Aquabacterium sp. OR-4: one gene and its partner. The protein of the gene in region 1 binds, or shares a complex with, the protein of each later gene. Links are inferred from orthologs where the notes say so. Each region holds a gene or a part of one and is shown in the gene's direction. Other genes may lie near its edges.

Evidence for each region.
Region 2: the proteins of smc (region 1) and N4G63_RS05275 are in contact, whole or in part, in a crystal structure (PDB 3ZGX), measured with the Bacillus subtilis proteins. The link is inferred for Aquabacterium sp. OR-4 from one-to-one orthologs.

Annotation. Positions count from the first base shown.
Region 1 is NZ_JAOCQD020000001.1:1,587,724-1,594,647, reverse strand. What follows is about bases 860-4,899. They hold smc (chromosome segregation protein SMC), read left to right. Parts: upstream 860-1,171; coding sequence 1,172-4,699; downstream 4,700-4,899. Other genes in these bases: N4G63_RS06750 (cell division protein FtsZ), read left to right, coding at 4,696-4,899. In the rest of the region: N4G63_RS06765 (MFS transporter), read right to left, coding at 1-384; queF (preQ(1) synthase), read right to left, coding at 459-833; more of N4G63_RS06750, read left to right, coding at 4,900-5,775; N4G63_RS06745 (M1 family metallopeptidase), read right to left, coding at 5,792-6,924. UniProt on the Bacillus subtilis protein: Required for chromosome condensation and partitioning.
Region 2 is NZ_JAOCQD020000001.1:1,228,702-1,234,402, reverse strand. The notes cover bases 1-2,817. They hold N4G63_RS05275 (segregation and condensation protein A), read left to right. Parts: upstream 1-885; coding sequence 886-1,749; downstream 1,750-2,817. Other genes in these bases: N4G63_RS05265 (prolyl oligopeptidase family serine peptidase), read left to right, coding at 2,485-2,817; N4G63_RS05270 (YaeQ family protein), read left to right, coding at 1,858-2,418; N4G63_RS05280 (DUF3460 family protein), read left to right, coding at 571-786; N4G63_RS05285 (CYTH and CHAD domain-containing protein), read right to left, coding at 1-457. Also shown: more of N4G63_RS05265, read left to right, coding at 2,818-4,572; N4G63_RS05260 (sensor histidine kinase), read right to left, coding at 4,541-5,701. UniProt on the Bacillus subtilis protein: Participates in chromosomal partition during cell division. May act via the formation of a condensin-like complex containing Smc and ScpB that pull DNA away from mid-cell into both cell halves.

The DNA of each region.
Region 1 (6,924 bases):
GGCCCCTTCGGCCAGCCGGGCGGCCAGCAGCCAGCCAAAGCCCGCGCCCGCGCTGCCTGCCCCCGCACCCGCCGCACCCGCCGCACCCGCCTGGCCGGCCAGCAGGGCCGGTGGCAGCAGCGTGATCGACAGCGAGGCCAGGCCGCCCAGCAGCAGGCCGCCCAGCAGCAGGCGCAAGGCCCCCAGGCGCCCGGCAACCAGGCCCACGGCCAGCGCCGCGCACACCGCCAGCGTGACCAGGGCCGACGACACCCAGCCGGCCTGCACCAGCGACAGGCCCAGCTCGGCGCGCAGCGCGCCGATGGCCAGCGGCACCTTGCCCACGTTCAGCGCGATCGCCACGCCGGCGCCGGCGGCGGCCAGCACCGCGGGCCAGTGGGTCACCGGGGCCGCGGGCGGCGCTGGCAACCGGTGCGGGTGCGGGTGCGGGTGCGGGGCGGCGCGGCCGCCGGCAGCGCTCAACCGAGCAGCCCGCGCTCCATCGGCAGGGCCGGCAGATCCACCGCGGGTTGCGGCTTCCAGCCCTTCTGGCGGTGCTCGGCCACCACATTGGTGTAGATGCCGCCGCGCACATACCACTTGGCGGTGATGCGGATGAAGCGCGGATCGGTGGCGGCCACGATGTCGTCGAGGATCAGGTTGGTCACCTTCTCGTGGAACGCGCCTTCGTTGCGGTAGCTCCAGAAGTACATCTTCAGGCTCTTCAGCTCGACGCACAGCTTGTCGGCAATCATGTCGATGGTGAAGTGCGCGAAGTCGGGCTGGCCGGTCAGCGGGCAGTGGCAGGTGAACTCGGGCACCTGGAACTGGATCAGGTAGTCGCGCCCGGGCATCGGGTTGTCAAAGCTGTGCAGCTGCTTGCTGGGTGCGCTGGGCGGGTTGGGCGGCAGCGGGCGCGGCTGGGCCTGCGGCTGGGCGGCCGCGGCGGCCTTGGCGCCCGACTTGCGGCGCGCCGGCTGGCCGGCGTTGGCCGGGCGCGTGGCGGAGGGGTTCGGGGCGGAGGGCTTCTTGGCCATGGCGGCACGGCTCGACGGCCGGGTCTCGAAAGGGGGCGCGATGGTATCATCCGGCCCCGTTCGAACCCTTTTCCGGGTGCGATAAAACCATATAAATCAAGCACTTGCAGCCGCTCGCCGAGCCCGGGGCGCGGCCCGCCCGCGGTGTTTCGCGCATGCGTCTGAACCAGATCAAGCTCTCGGGCTTCAAGTCCTTCGCCGAACCCACCACCTTCCAGCTGCCTGGCCAGCGCGTGGGTGTGGTGGGCCCCAACGGCTGCGGCAAGTCCAACATCATGGACGCGGTGCGCTGGGTGCTGGGCGAGAGCAAGGCCAGCGAGCTGCGTGGCGAGAGCATGCAGGACGTGATCTTCAGCGGCTCGGGCCACCGCAAGCCGGCCAGCCGCGCCAGCGTGGAGCTGGTGTTCAGCAACGAGGACGCACGCGCCGGCGGCCAGTGGAACCAGTTTGCCGAGATCGCCGTCAAGCGCGTGCTCACCCGCGACGGCACCAGCAGCTACTACATCAACAACCAGCCGGTGCGCCGGCGCGATGTGCAGGACGTGTTCCTGGGCACCGGCCTGGGGCCGCGTGCCTACGCCATCATCGGCCAGGGCACGATCAGCCGCATCATCGAGAGCCGGCCTGAAGAGCTGCGCCTGTTTCTCGAGGAGGCTGCGGGTGTCTCCAAGTACAAGGAGCGCCGCCGCGAGACCGAGCACCGGCTGAAGGACACGCGCGAGAACCTCACCCGGGTGGACGACATCCTGCGCGAGCTCAACGCCAACCTCGACAAGCTCGAGAAGCAGGCCGAGGTGGCCGCGCGCTACCACGCGCTGCAGGAGGCCGGCACCACCAAGCTGCATGCGCTGTGGTTTCTGAAGCAGCGCGACGCGGCCGGCGAGGAGCAGCGCGTGCAAAAGGCCGTGCTGGAGGCCACCAACGCGCTCGAGGCCCGCCTGGCCGAGCTGCGCCATGTGGAGGCCGAGCTCGAGACCGTGCGCCAGGCGCACTACGGGGCCAGCGACCGCCTGCACCTGGCCCAGGGCGCGCTGGCCGATGCCTCGCTCGAGGTCAGCCGGCTCGAGGAGCGCATCCGCTACGTGGTGGAAGGCCGCCAGAAGCTGCAGCAGCGCCTGGCCGATCTGAAGAACCAGAGCGCCAGCTGGGAGCTGCGCCGCGACGAGGCGCTGGCCGAGCAGGACACCATTGCCGAGCAGATCGCCGCCGCCGATGAAAGCGCCGAGCTGCTGGCCGCCCAGGCCGAGGAGCAGGCCATGCGCCTGCCCGATGCCGAGGACGCCGTGCGCGCCGCCCAGGGTCAGGCCAATGCCCAGCGCGGCAAGGTGGCCGAGGTGCAGCAGCAGATCCAGGTGCTGGCCAGCGAGAGCCGCCACCTTGACGAGCAGGGCAAGGGCCTGCGCGGGCGCCGCGAGCGCCTGCACGGCGAGCGCCGCGGCCTGGCCGCGCCCGACCTGAGCCGGCTGGACGAGCTGCGCACCCAGTCGGCCGCCGCCGACGAGGCCCATGCCGTGGCCGAGGCCCGCCTGCACGAGCTGCAGGAGCAGGCGCCGGCGCTCGACGACCAGCGCCGCAGCCAGCAGCAGCAGGCCAACGACGAGGCGCGCAAGCACGCCGACATCGGCGCCCGCCTGGCCGCGCTGCGGGCATTGCAGGACAAGGTGCAGACCGAAGGCAAGCTCAAGCCCTGGCTGGCCAAGCACGGGCTCGACGGCCTGGCCGGGCTGTGGACCCGCATCCACATCGAGCCCGGCTGGGAAACCGCCCTCGAGGCCGCGCTGCGCGAGCGCATGAGTGCGCTTGAGATCGGCCGCCTCGACACCGTGCGCGCCTTTGCCGCCGATGCGCCGCCGGCCCGCCTGGCCTTCTACACCGCGCCCGCTGCCGGCATCGAGAACACCCACCGCACGCTGCCGCGCCTGAGCGACCTGCTGCGCCTGGGCCAGAACGCCGGTGACGAGGGCCTGAAGGCGCTGCTCAACGACTGGCTCGAAGGCGTGTACACCGCCGCCAGCCTGGACGAGGCCCTGGCCCAGCGTGGCCAGCTGACCCATGGCGAGGTCATCATGACCGCGCAAGGCCATGCGGTGAGCCAGTTTGCGGTGGCCTTCTACGCACCCGATTCCGAGCAGGCCGGCATGCTGGCGCGCGCGCAAGAGATCGAGCACCTCGACCGCCAGATCCGCGCCCAGGCGCTGATCGCCGACGAGGCCCGCAGCGCCCTGGTGCGGCTGGAGGCGGCCTATGCCGACGCCCAGCAGCGCCTGGTGGGCGCACGCCGCGAGGCCACCGACACCCAGACCCGCGCCCACCAGCTGCAGGTGGAGCTGCTGCGCCTGGCCCAGCAGGCCGAGGCCGCCCAGCTGCGCCGTGGCCAGCTGGACGAGGAGCTGGCCGAGATCGATGCCCAGGACGAGCAGCTGCAGGAACGCCGCGCCATGGGCGAGGCGCGCTTCGAGGAGCTGGATCTGCAGCTGGCCACCACGCAGGAGCGCCATGCCGAGCTGGACGAGGCGGTGATCAACGCCGAGCGCCGGCTCAGCGACGCGCGCGAGCAGCTGCGCACGCTGGAACGCCAGGCGCAGGAGTCGCAGTACCAGGCGCGTGCGTTGGCGGCCCGCCGCGGCGAGCTGCAGCGCATGATCGAGACCGCCGCGCAGCAGGTGCAGGGCAATGCCCAGGCCGGCGAGCAGATGGCGCTGGAGCTCGAGACCCTGAACGACGCCGCCGCCCAGGCCGGCCTGCAGACCGCGCTGGCGCTGAAGCTCGAGCGCGAGCAGGCGCTGGGAGCGCAGCGCAGCGAGTACGACGACCTGTCGCACAAGCTGCGCGCCGCCGACGAGCAGCGCATGGGTTTCGAGCGCAGCCTGCAGCCGCTGCGCGAGCAGATCACCAAGCTGCAGCTCGAGGCCCAGGCGGCGCAGCTGGGCGGCGCCCAGTACCTTGAGCAGCTCAGTGCGGCCAACGTCGACCTGGCGGCGCTGGCCACGCGCATCGAGGCCGACGGCCTCAAGCTGTGGGGCCTGCAGGGCGAGATCGACCGCATCAACAAGGAGATCGCCGCGCTCGGCGCGGTGAACCTGGCCGCGCTGGACGAGTTGAGCGCGGCGCGCGAGCGCAAGACCTTTCTCGACGCGCAGAACGCCGATCTGCTGGACGCCATCGGCACGCTGGAAGACGCCATCCACAAGATCGACCTCGAAACCCGCGACCTGCTGGGCAAGACCTTCAACCTGGTCAACGAGCAGTTCGGCCGCATGTTCCCCAGCCTGTTTGGCGGCGGCAATGCCAAGCTGGTGATGACCGGCGACGAGATCCTGGATGCCGGCGTGCAGGTGATGGCCCAGCCGCCGGGCAAGAAAAACAGCACCATCCACCTGCTGTCGGGTGGCGAGAAGGCGCTCACCGCGATTGCGCTGGTGTTCGCGATCTTCCTGCTCAACCCGGCGCCGTTCTGCCTGCTCGACGAGGTGGACGCGCCGCTGGACGATGCCAACACCGAGCGTTATGCCAAGCTGGTGGCCGAGATGAGCCACAAGGGCACGCAGTTCCTCTTCATCAGCCACAACAAGATCGCGATGGAAATGGCCGAGCAGTTGATCGGGGTCACCATGCAGGAGCAGGGCGTGTCACGCATCGTGGCCGTCGACATGGAAGCCGCTGCCAAGATGGTGGACGCATGAGTTTCGGCCTGATGGAAGGCCTGGCCATCGCCGCGGGCGTGGTGCTGGCGGGCGTGGTGGCCCACGGGGTGTGGAGCGCGCGCAAGGCCACGCCGCGCCAGGCCGAGGGCGCGGGCGACAGCCGGCTCGAGCCGGTGATGGGCGGCGCGGCGGCCGTCACGCGCGCCCCCGACGACGCGGCGGCCGACGCCGCCGAGGCCGAAGGCGCGATGCAGGCCCTGGCCGAGCTGCGCCCGGCCGTGGTGCCGCGCAAGACCGCGCGGCTCGATCCGCTGATCGATGCCATCGCGATGCTGCGGCTGGAGTCGCCGGTGACCGGCGAGCTGGCCCTGATGCACCTGCCGCCCACCCGACGTGCCGGCACCAAGCCCTTCCTGATCGAGGGGCTCAGCACCGACAGCGGCGAGTTCGAGCTGCCGGCTCCGGGGCGGCGCTACACCGAGTTCCAGGCCGGCGTGCAGCTGGCCAACCGCTCGGGCGCGCTCAACGAGATCGAGTACAGCGAGTTCGTGCAGAAGCTGCAGGGCTTTGCCGAATCGGTGGGCGCCATGGTCGACCTGCCCGACATGCTGGAAGTGGTGGGCCATGCCCGCGAGCTGGATGCCTTTGCCAGCGCCCACGACGCCCAGCTGGCGGTGGTGCTGCGCGCCAACGATGCCGCGTGGACGGTGGGTTATCTGCAGCAGGCTGCCGGCCGCCATGGCTTTGTGCCCGGCGTGTTGCCCGGCCGCCTGGTGCTGCCCGGCGCCGAGGACGGCGCGCCGCCGGTGCTGGTGCTGGGCTTCGACGCCCAGGCCGCGCTGGCCGACGACCCCAACGTGGCCGCGGTGCGCTCGGTGACGCTGAGCCTGGACGTGCCGCAGACCGCCGAGGCCACCGAGCCCTATCCCGCCTGGCAGGACGCCGCCCGCCGCCTGGCCGCCGAGATCGACGCCACGGTGTGCGACGACGCCGGCCGCGCCATCACCCTGCAGGCCTTCGTGGGCATCGGCGAAGACCTCAAGGTGCTGTACCAGGCGCTCGAACAGCGCGATCTGGCCGCCGGCTCGGCCGCGGCGCGGCGTCTGTTCAGCTGATGGCGCGCTGACCCGCTCAGAAGCTGGCGCTCTGGCGCGCCCGCCAGGCGCTGCACAGGTCCACCGACTCCAGCGTGCGCTGCAGTGCGCGCTGGCCGCCCAGGTAGCGCGGCATGGCCCGGCCGAAGGCGGCTTCGAGCTGGCGGCGCTCGTCGGCACCGCAGGCATTGCGAAACAGTCGCGGCAGGCCCGCCGGATCGTCGCGGCCCATGCGGCGGGCCAGCGCCTCGAACTGGCCGGCCACATCGGCCAGTGCGGCGCGGCGGGTGGTGGCGTCGGCGGTCTGGCCGCCCATCAGCGGCCACAGGCTTTCGCGGATGTCGATGCCGCTGTCCAGCAGCAGCGACCGGGCGCGTTGCGCCAGGGCCGGCTGGCGGAAGTGGCCCAGCGCGCTGAGCAGATCGCTGCGCAGCGTGCGGTCGCTGCTGCGGCGCAGGGTGGCCAGCAGGGCGTCGAACAAGGCCGCGTCGCCGTCCAGCGCGGCGGCTGACAAGGTGGCGCGGCGCAGGTCGCTGCTCAGCGCGTGGGCCTCGGCATCGGCCAGCCAGGCCAGGGTGAGCGCTCGGGCCTCGGCGCGCAGCACGGCGTCGTCGCCCAGCTCGGCCAGCCGTGGCAGCAGCTCGGCGCGCAGCAGGTTGGCGTCGTCACCATCGCCGGGCCGGGCGCGCCAGCCCAGCGCGCGGGCGCGCTCGCCGAACGCGGCCTGCCAGCGGGCGGCATAGGCCGTGCGGGCCGCGCCGGCCTCGGCCAGCGGCTTCAGGTGGGCCAGCAGCTCGGCCGCGGCCTCCACCACCGCGCGGCGCGGGTGGCCGGCAAAGGCCTGCACCACGGCCAGGGCCGCGGCGGTGTCGATCTGGCCGGCGTCGTGCAGGCCGGCCGCATCGTCGATCAGGGTCAGCGCCTCGCCGATCGTCAGGCTGGCCAGGGTGGAGGCGCTGGTCAGCCGCGCCAGGCCGTCGGCCGCGTAGGCCACGCGGTAGTAGCCGCTGCCGTCGGCGTTGGCGTTCAGCCAGGCCGGGCAGTCGGCATCGGGCAGGGTCAGCGTGGCCTGCGGCGCATCCAGCATCAGGCGGGTCAGGCCGGCCGGGGTGCGCACGCGCACCGGCACCTGCCAGCGGGTGGGCGGCCCGGCCACCGCGGGCGAGCCCA
Region 2 (5,701 bases), 360 kb from region 1 along the record:
TCTCGCCCTCGTCGAGCGCCAGCTCGATCACCGCGCCCTGGTGGCGCACGTGGCGCCAGGTGCGCTGCACCTGGGTGGCGTAATGCTCGCGCAGCGTGGCGTTGCGCGCGCCCGCCAGCACCTCGCGCAGGCGCGCGCCGGCCGGGCTGCCGTCGTGGCGGGCGATGTCCAGCCCGGGGGGCGTGTGCGCCGCCTGCGGCCCCGCCGCGGCCAGCACCACGTTGTGCTCCAGGCGCTGCAAGGCCACGCGGCCCTCGGCCTTGAGCGTCTGCACCCAGCTGTCGCCTTCCTGGCGCAGGCGCAACGCCACGCGGGCGCGGGCCAGGTCGCCGTCGGCGGTTTCCATGTAGCGGGCCGCCAGGGCCAGCGGCCTGGCGCTGGCCGTGGCCACCGCACGCCGCACGGCCGCCAGCCTGGCGGCGGGGATGCGGAACTTCAACTCGACTTCATGCGACATGCGGGCGATGGTGCCATGCCAGACCGCCTGGCCCGGCCTCTGGCCACCTGGGCCGGGGCCTACAATCGCGGGTTGACCCGCAGGCCGCGCCTGCCCCCGAACCGAGCCCCACCATGCCGCTCTTCTGGAAGCACTACCAGTCCGACGCCACGCAGTTCATCAATGACCTGAAGGCCAAGAAGCCGACGCTGGAAGCCGAGCAGCGCGCCGGCCGCAGCCTGCTGTGGGATCGCGAGCAAGACCGCCAGGCGCAGGCCGACTACCAGGATGCACGCGTGCCGCAAGGCGCCTACGTGTACTTCGGCCGCCCCAAGAACGCGGCCCGCTGAGCGCCCTGCCGCATCGCCGGCCGGCTGCGCCGAGCGCCAGGCCTGCCCCGTGCCCACACCGCGCCCGCTGAAGGCCCGTTGAAACGCCCCCCTGCCGCCGTGCCCCTGCCCGACCCGCAGCCGCAGCCCGCCGACGACGGCCGCCCGGCCGCCGCACCCGACACCGACACGCTGCCGGTCGACCATGTCGCGGTGGCGCGGCTGTATGGCGAACCGCTGTTCGCCATGCCGCAGGACCTGTACATCCCGCCGGATGCGCTGGAGGTCTTTCTCGAGGCCTTCGAAGGCCCGCTCGATCTGCTGCTGTACCTGATCCGCAAGCAGAACTTCAACATCCTCGACATCCCGCTGGCCGACGTGACGCGCCAGTACCTGGCCTATGTCGACCAGATCCGCCAGCGCAACCTCGAGCTGGCCAGCGAATACCTGCTGATGGCCGCGATGCTGATCGAGATCAAGTCGCGCATGCTGCTGCCGCCCAAGAAGAGCGACGACGGCCATGAGGCGGCCGACCCGCGCGCCGAGCTGGTGCGGCGCCTGCTCGAATACGAGCAGATGAAGCTGGCCGCGGCGCGGCTTGATCAGCTGCCGGTGATCGGCCGCGACTTTTTGCGCGCCGAGGTGCACATCGAGCAAAGCCTGAAGCCGCGCTTTCCGGATGTGGCGGTGGTCGACCTGCGCGAGGCCTGGGGCGACATCCTCAAGCGCGCCCGCCTGAACCAGCACCACCGCATCAGCCGCGAGCAGCTCAGCGTGCGCGAGCACATGAGCATCGTGCTGCGCACGCTGCAGGGCCGGCGCTTCGTCGAGTTCGAAGACCTGTTCGACCCCACGCGCGGCGTGCCGGTGATGGTGGTGACCTTCATCGCCATGCTTGAACTGGCGCGTGAGCGCCTGCTCGAGATCACCCAGGCCGAGCCCTTTGCGCCGATCTACGTGCGCCTGGCCTACCAGCCGGCCTGAGCGCTGCCCGGCACGGCACGGCCATCGCCCGGCCGCCCGCCGCTGCCGCGCGAGGCAGCTGTGGCACAGTCGCGCCTTTCCCACGCCCTGGCCCGCCCCGCTTTCCCGATGGCACTCAAGTCCACGATCTACAAGGCCACGCTGCAGCTCTCGGACATGGACCGCCATGTCTACGGCGAGCATGCACTGACCCTGGCCCTGCACCCCAGCGAGACCGAAGAGCGCCTGATGGTGCGGGTGCTGGCCTTTGCGCTGAACCTGCCAGCCGATGACCTGAACGGCACGCTGCAGTTTGCCCGCGGCCTGTCCGACACCGACGAGCCCGACCTGTGGCACAAGGACCTGTCCGAACAGCTGCTGCAGTGGATCGAGGTGGGCCAGCCCGACGAGCGGCGCCTGTCCAAGGCCTGCGGCCGCGCCGACCGGGTGGTGATCTACGCCTATGCCAACAGCACGCCGATCTGGTTTGCCGGCATCGCCAACAAGATCACCCGCCTGGGCAACCTCAAGGTCTGGCAGATCCCGGCCGACCAGAGCCAGGCCCTGGCAGCGATGGCCAGCCGCGCGATGCGCCTGACCGTCACGGTGCAGGACGGCCATGTCTGGGTCAACGACGACAGCCACAACGTCGAGATCACGCCCCAGGCGCTGTGGGGCGGCGAGGCCTGAATGCCCACGCTGACCCGCCGCCACCTGCTTTTATCGCTGCCGGCGCTGGCCGGTCCGAGCCTGCCCATGAGCACTGCCCAAGCCGCCACGCCCGACCCCACCGACGACCCCCACCTGTGGCTCGAAGACGTGCAGGGCGAGCGCGCGCTGGCCTGGGTGCGCGAGCGCAACGCCGCCACCCGCGCGGTGCTGGAGGCGCACCCGCGTTTTGCCACCACCCGCAGCGGGCTGCGCGCCATCCTCGACTCGCGTGACCGCATTCCGGCCGTGGCCCGGCGCGGCGACTGGTTCTACAACGTCTGGCGCGATGCCCAGCACCCGCGCGGCCTGTGGCGCCGCGCCACGCTGGTCGAGTTTCGCAAGGACAGCCCGGCCTGGGAGACGGTGATCGACCTCGACGCCCTGGCCAAGGCCGAGGGCGAGAACTGGGTCTGGGCCGGCGCCACCGCGCTCGGCCCCGACTACCGCCGCTGCCTGATCAGCCTGTCGCGCGGCGGCGCCGACGCCACCGTGGTGCGCGAGTACGACACCGTCGACAAGCGCTTCGTGCCGCCGGCCGAAGGCGGTTTCAGCCTGCCCGAGGCCAAGAGCCGGGTCAGCTGGGCCGACGCCGACACGCTGTACGTGGGCAGCGATTTCGGCCCCGGCTCGCTCACCGACTCGGGCTACCCGCGGGTCATCCGCCGCTGGGCGCGCGGCACGCCGCTGGCCAAGGCACCGCTGGTGTTCGAGGGCCTGGCCAGCGATGTGAGCGTGGCGGTCTCGGTCGATCGCACGCCGGGCTTCGAGCGCACCGTGTTCTCGCGCGCCACCGACTTCTACAACGCCGAGATGTCGCTGCTGCGGCCCGACGGCACGCTGGCGCGCATCGACCTGCCCAGCGATGCCGAGCTCGACTTCTGGCGCGACCAGGCCCTGGTCAGCCTGCGCAGCGACTGGCGCCCGGCCGACCGCCGCTGGCCGGCTGGCGCCCTGCTGGTGGGCAGCGCCCAGGATCTGCTGGCCGGCCGCCCGGTGGCCTGGCAGGCCTTGTTCGAGCCCAGCGCCACCCGCTCGCTGGCCAGCCACAGCACCACGCGCAGCCATGTGCTGCTCAACGTGATGGACAACGTGGCCGGCCGGCTCGAGGAATGGCGCCGCGATGGCGAGCGCTGGAGCCGCCGCGAGGTGGCCACGCCCTATCCCGGCAGCCTGAGCGCCAGCGCGCTGCACGACCCGCTGCTGGCCCAGGACGCGCTGGGCGAGAGCTACTGGCTCAGCTACACCGATTTCCTGACCCCCGATTCGCTGATGCTGGGCCGCACCGGCCGCGACGCTCGCGAGCCGATGAAGGCGCGCAAGGCCTTCTTCGACGCCGCCGGCATGCGCGTGGAGCAGCGCTTTGCCAGCAGCCGCGACGGCACCCGCGTGCCCTACTTCGTGGTCTGGCCGCAGGGCGCCGTGGCCGATGGCCGCAACCCCACGCTGCTGTACGGCTACGGCGGTTTCGAGGTCGCGCAGCGGCCCTGGTATTCGGCCGGCTTCGGCCAGGCCTGGTTTGCCCATGGCGGCGTGCTGGTGGTGGCCAACATCCGCGGCGGCGGCGAGTTCGGGCCGGCCTGGCACCAGGCCGCCACCAAGGCCAACAAACAAAAAAGCTACGACGACTTTGCCGCCGTGGCCGAGGACCTGATCGCGCACAAGATCACCAGCCCGCGCCACCTGGGCATCGAAGGCGGCAGCAACGGCGGCCTGCTGGTCGGCGCGGTGATGCTGCAGCGGCCCGAGCTGTTCAATGCCGTGGTCTGCCAGGTGCCGCTGCTCGACATGCGCCGCTACCACCGGCTGCTGGCCGGCGCCAGCTGGATGGCCGAGTACGGCGACCCCGACAAGCCCGACGAATGGGCCTGGATCTCGCGCTACAGCCCCTACCAGAACGTGCCGGCGGCCAGCACCCGCAAGCTGCCCAAGCTGCTGTTCACCACCAGCACGCGCGACGACCGCGTGCACCCGGGCCATGCGCGCAAGATGGCCGCCCGCCTGGTCGAGCGGGGCCACGAGGCGCTGTACTACGAGAACATCGAGGGCGGCCACGGCGGCGCCGCCGACAACGCCCAGAAGGCCGACATGCTGGCGCTCGAGTTCAGCTTTCTGTGGCAGCAGCTGGCGCGTTGAGGCTGAACACGAAATACGCGCCCTGCCCCACCGCGGCCTCGGCGCGGATGTGGCCGCCGTGCCGCTCGATGATGCGCGCAGCGATGGCCAGGCCCACGCCCGTGCCCTCGAACTCGTCGGCCCGGTGCAGGCGCTGGAACACGCCGAACAGCTTGCCGGCGTAGCGCATGTCGAAGCCGGCGCCGTTGTCGCGCACCGCGTAGGCCAGGCCGCCCCCGGCCAGCGGCTCGGCGCTGAACTCGATGCGCGGCTGCGCCTGGTGGCGGGTGTACTTGACCGCGTTGTCGATCAGGTTGGCAAACACCTGGCGCAGCAGCGTGGCATCGGCCTGCGCATCGGGCAGCTCGGGCAGTTGCACCACGATGCCGCGGCGGGTGATCTCGTCGGCATGTTCGGCCAGGCAGTCCTGCACCAGCGCGCCCACCGCCACCGGGCTGCGCAGCAGCGGCTCGCGCGCGCCACGGGCAAATCGCAGCAGGTCGCGGATCAGGCGGTCCATGCGCAGCGCGCTGCCGCGCAGCAGCTCGAGCATGTGCCGGCCGTCGGCGTCCACGCCCGCGGCATGGTCGCGCAGCAGCAGCGACGACAGGCCGTCGATGGCGCGCAGCGGCGCGCGCAGATCGTGCGACACCGAGTAGGCAAAGGCATCCAGCTCGCGGTTGCTGGCCTCCAGCGCACGGGTGCTGGCCTGCAGCGCCTGCGTGCGCTCGGCCACGCGCTGCTCGAGCTCGGCGTTCAGCCGGCGCAAGGCCGCCTGCTCGCGCGCCGCGGCCACGCGGTGATAGGCGTTTTCCAGCGCCAGCGGCAGCAGCTGCAGCAGGTGGGCGTTCTTGGGCAGGTAGTCGGTGGCGCCCAGGCGCAGGGCCTCGGCGGCCACATCCTCGGTGCCCTGGCCGGTGGCCAGCACCACCGGGATGTCGAGCCCGCGCTGCTCGCGCAGCGTCTTCAGCAGGTCGAGCCCGCTGTCGCCGGGCAGGCGGTAGTCGACCAGCAGGATGTCGTAGGCACAGGGCGCCGAGGCATCGCCGGGCAGCAGGGCCAGCGCCGCCGCCGCGTCGGGCACCGCCTGCAGGCGCAGGTGCGGCGCATGGCGCTCGAGGTGGCGGCGCGCCAGGTCCACATCCAGCGC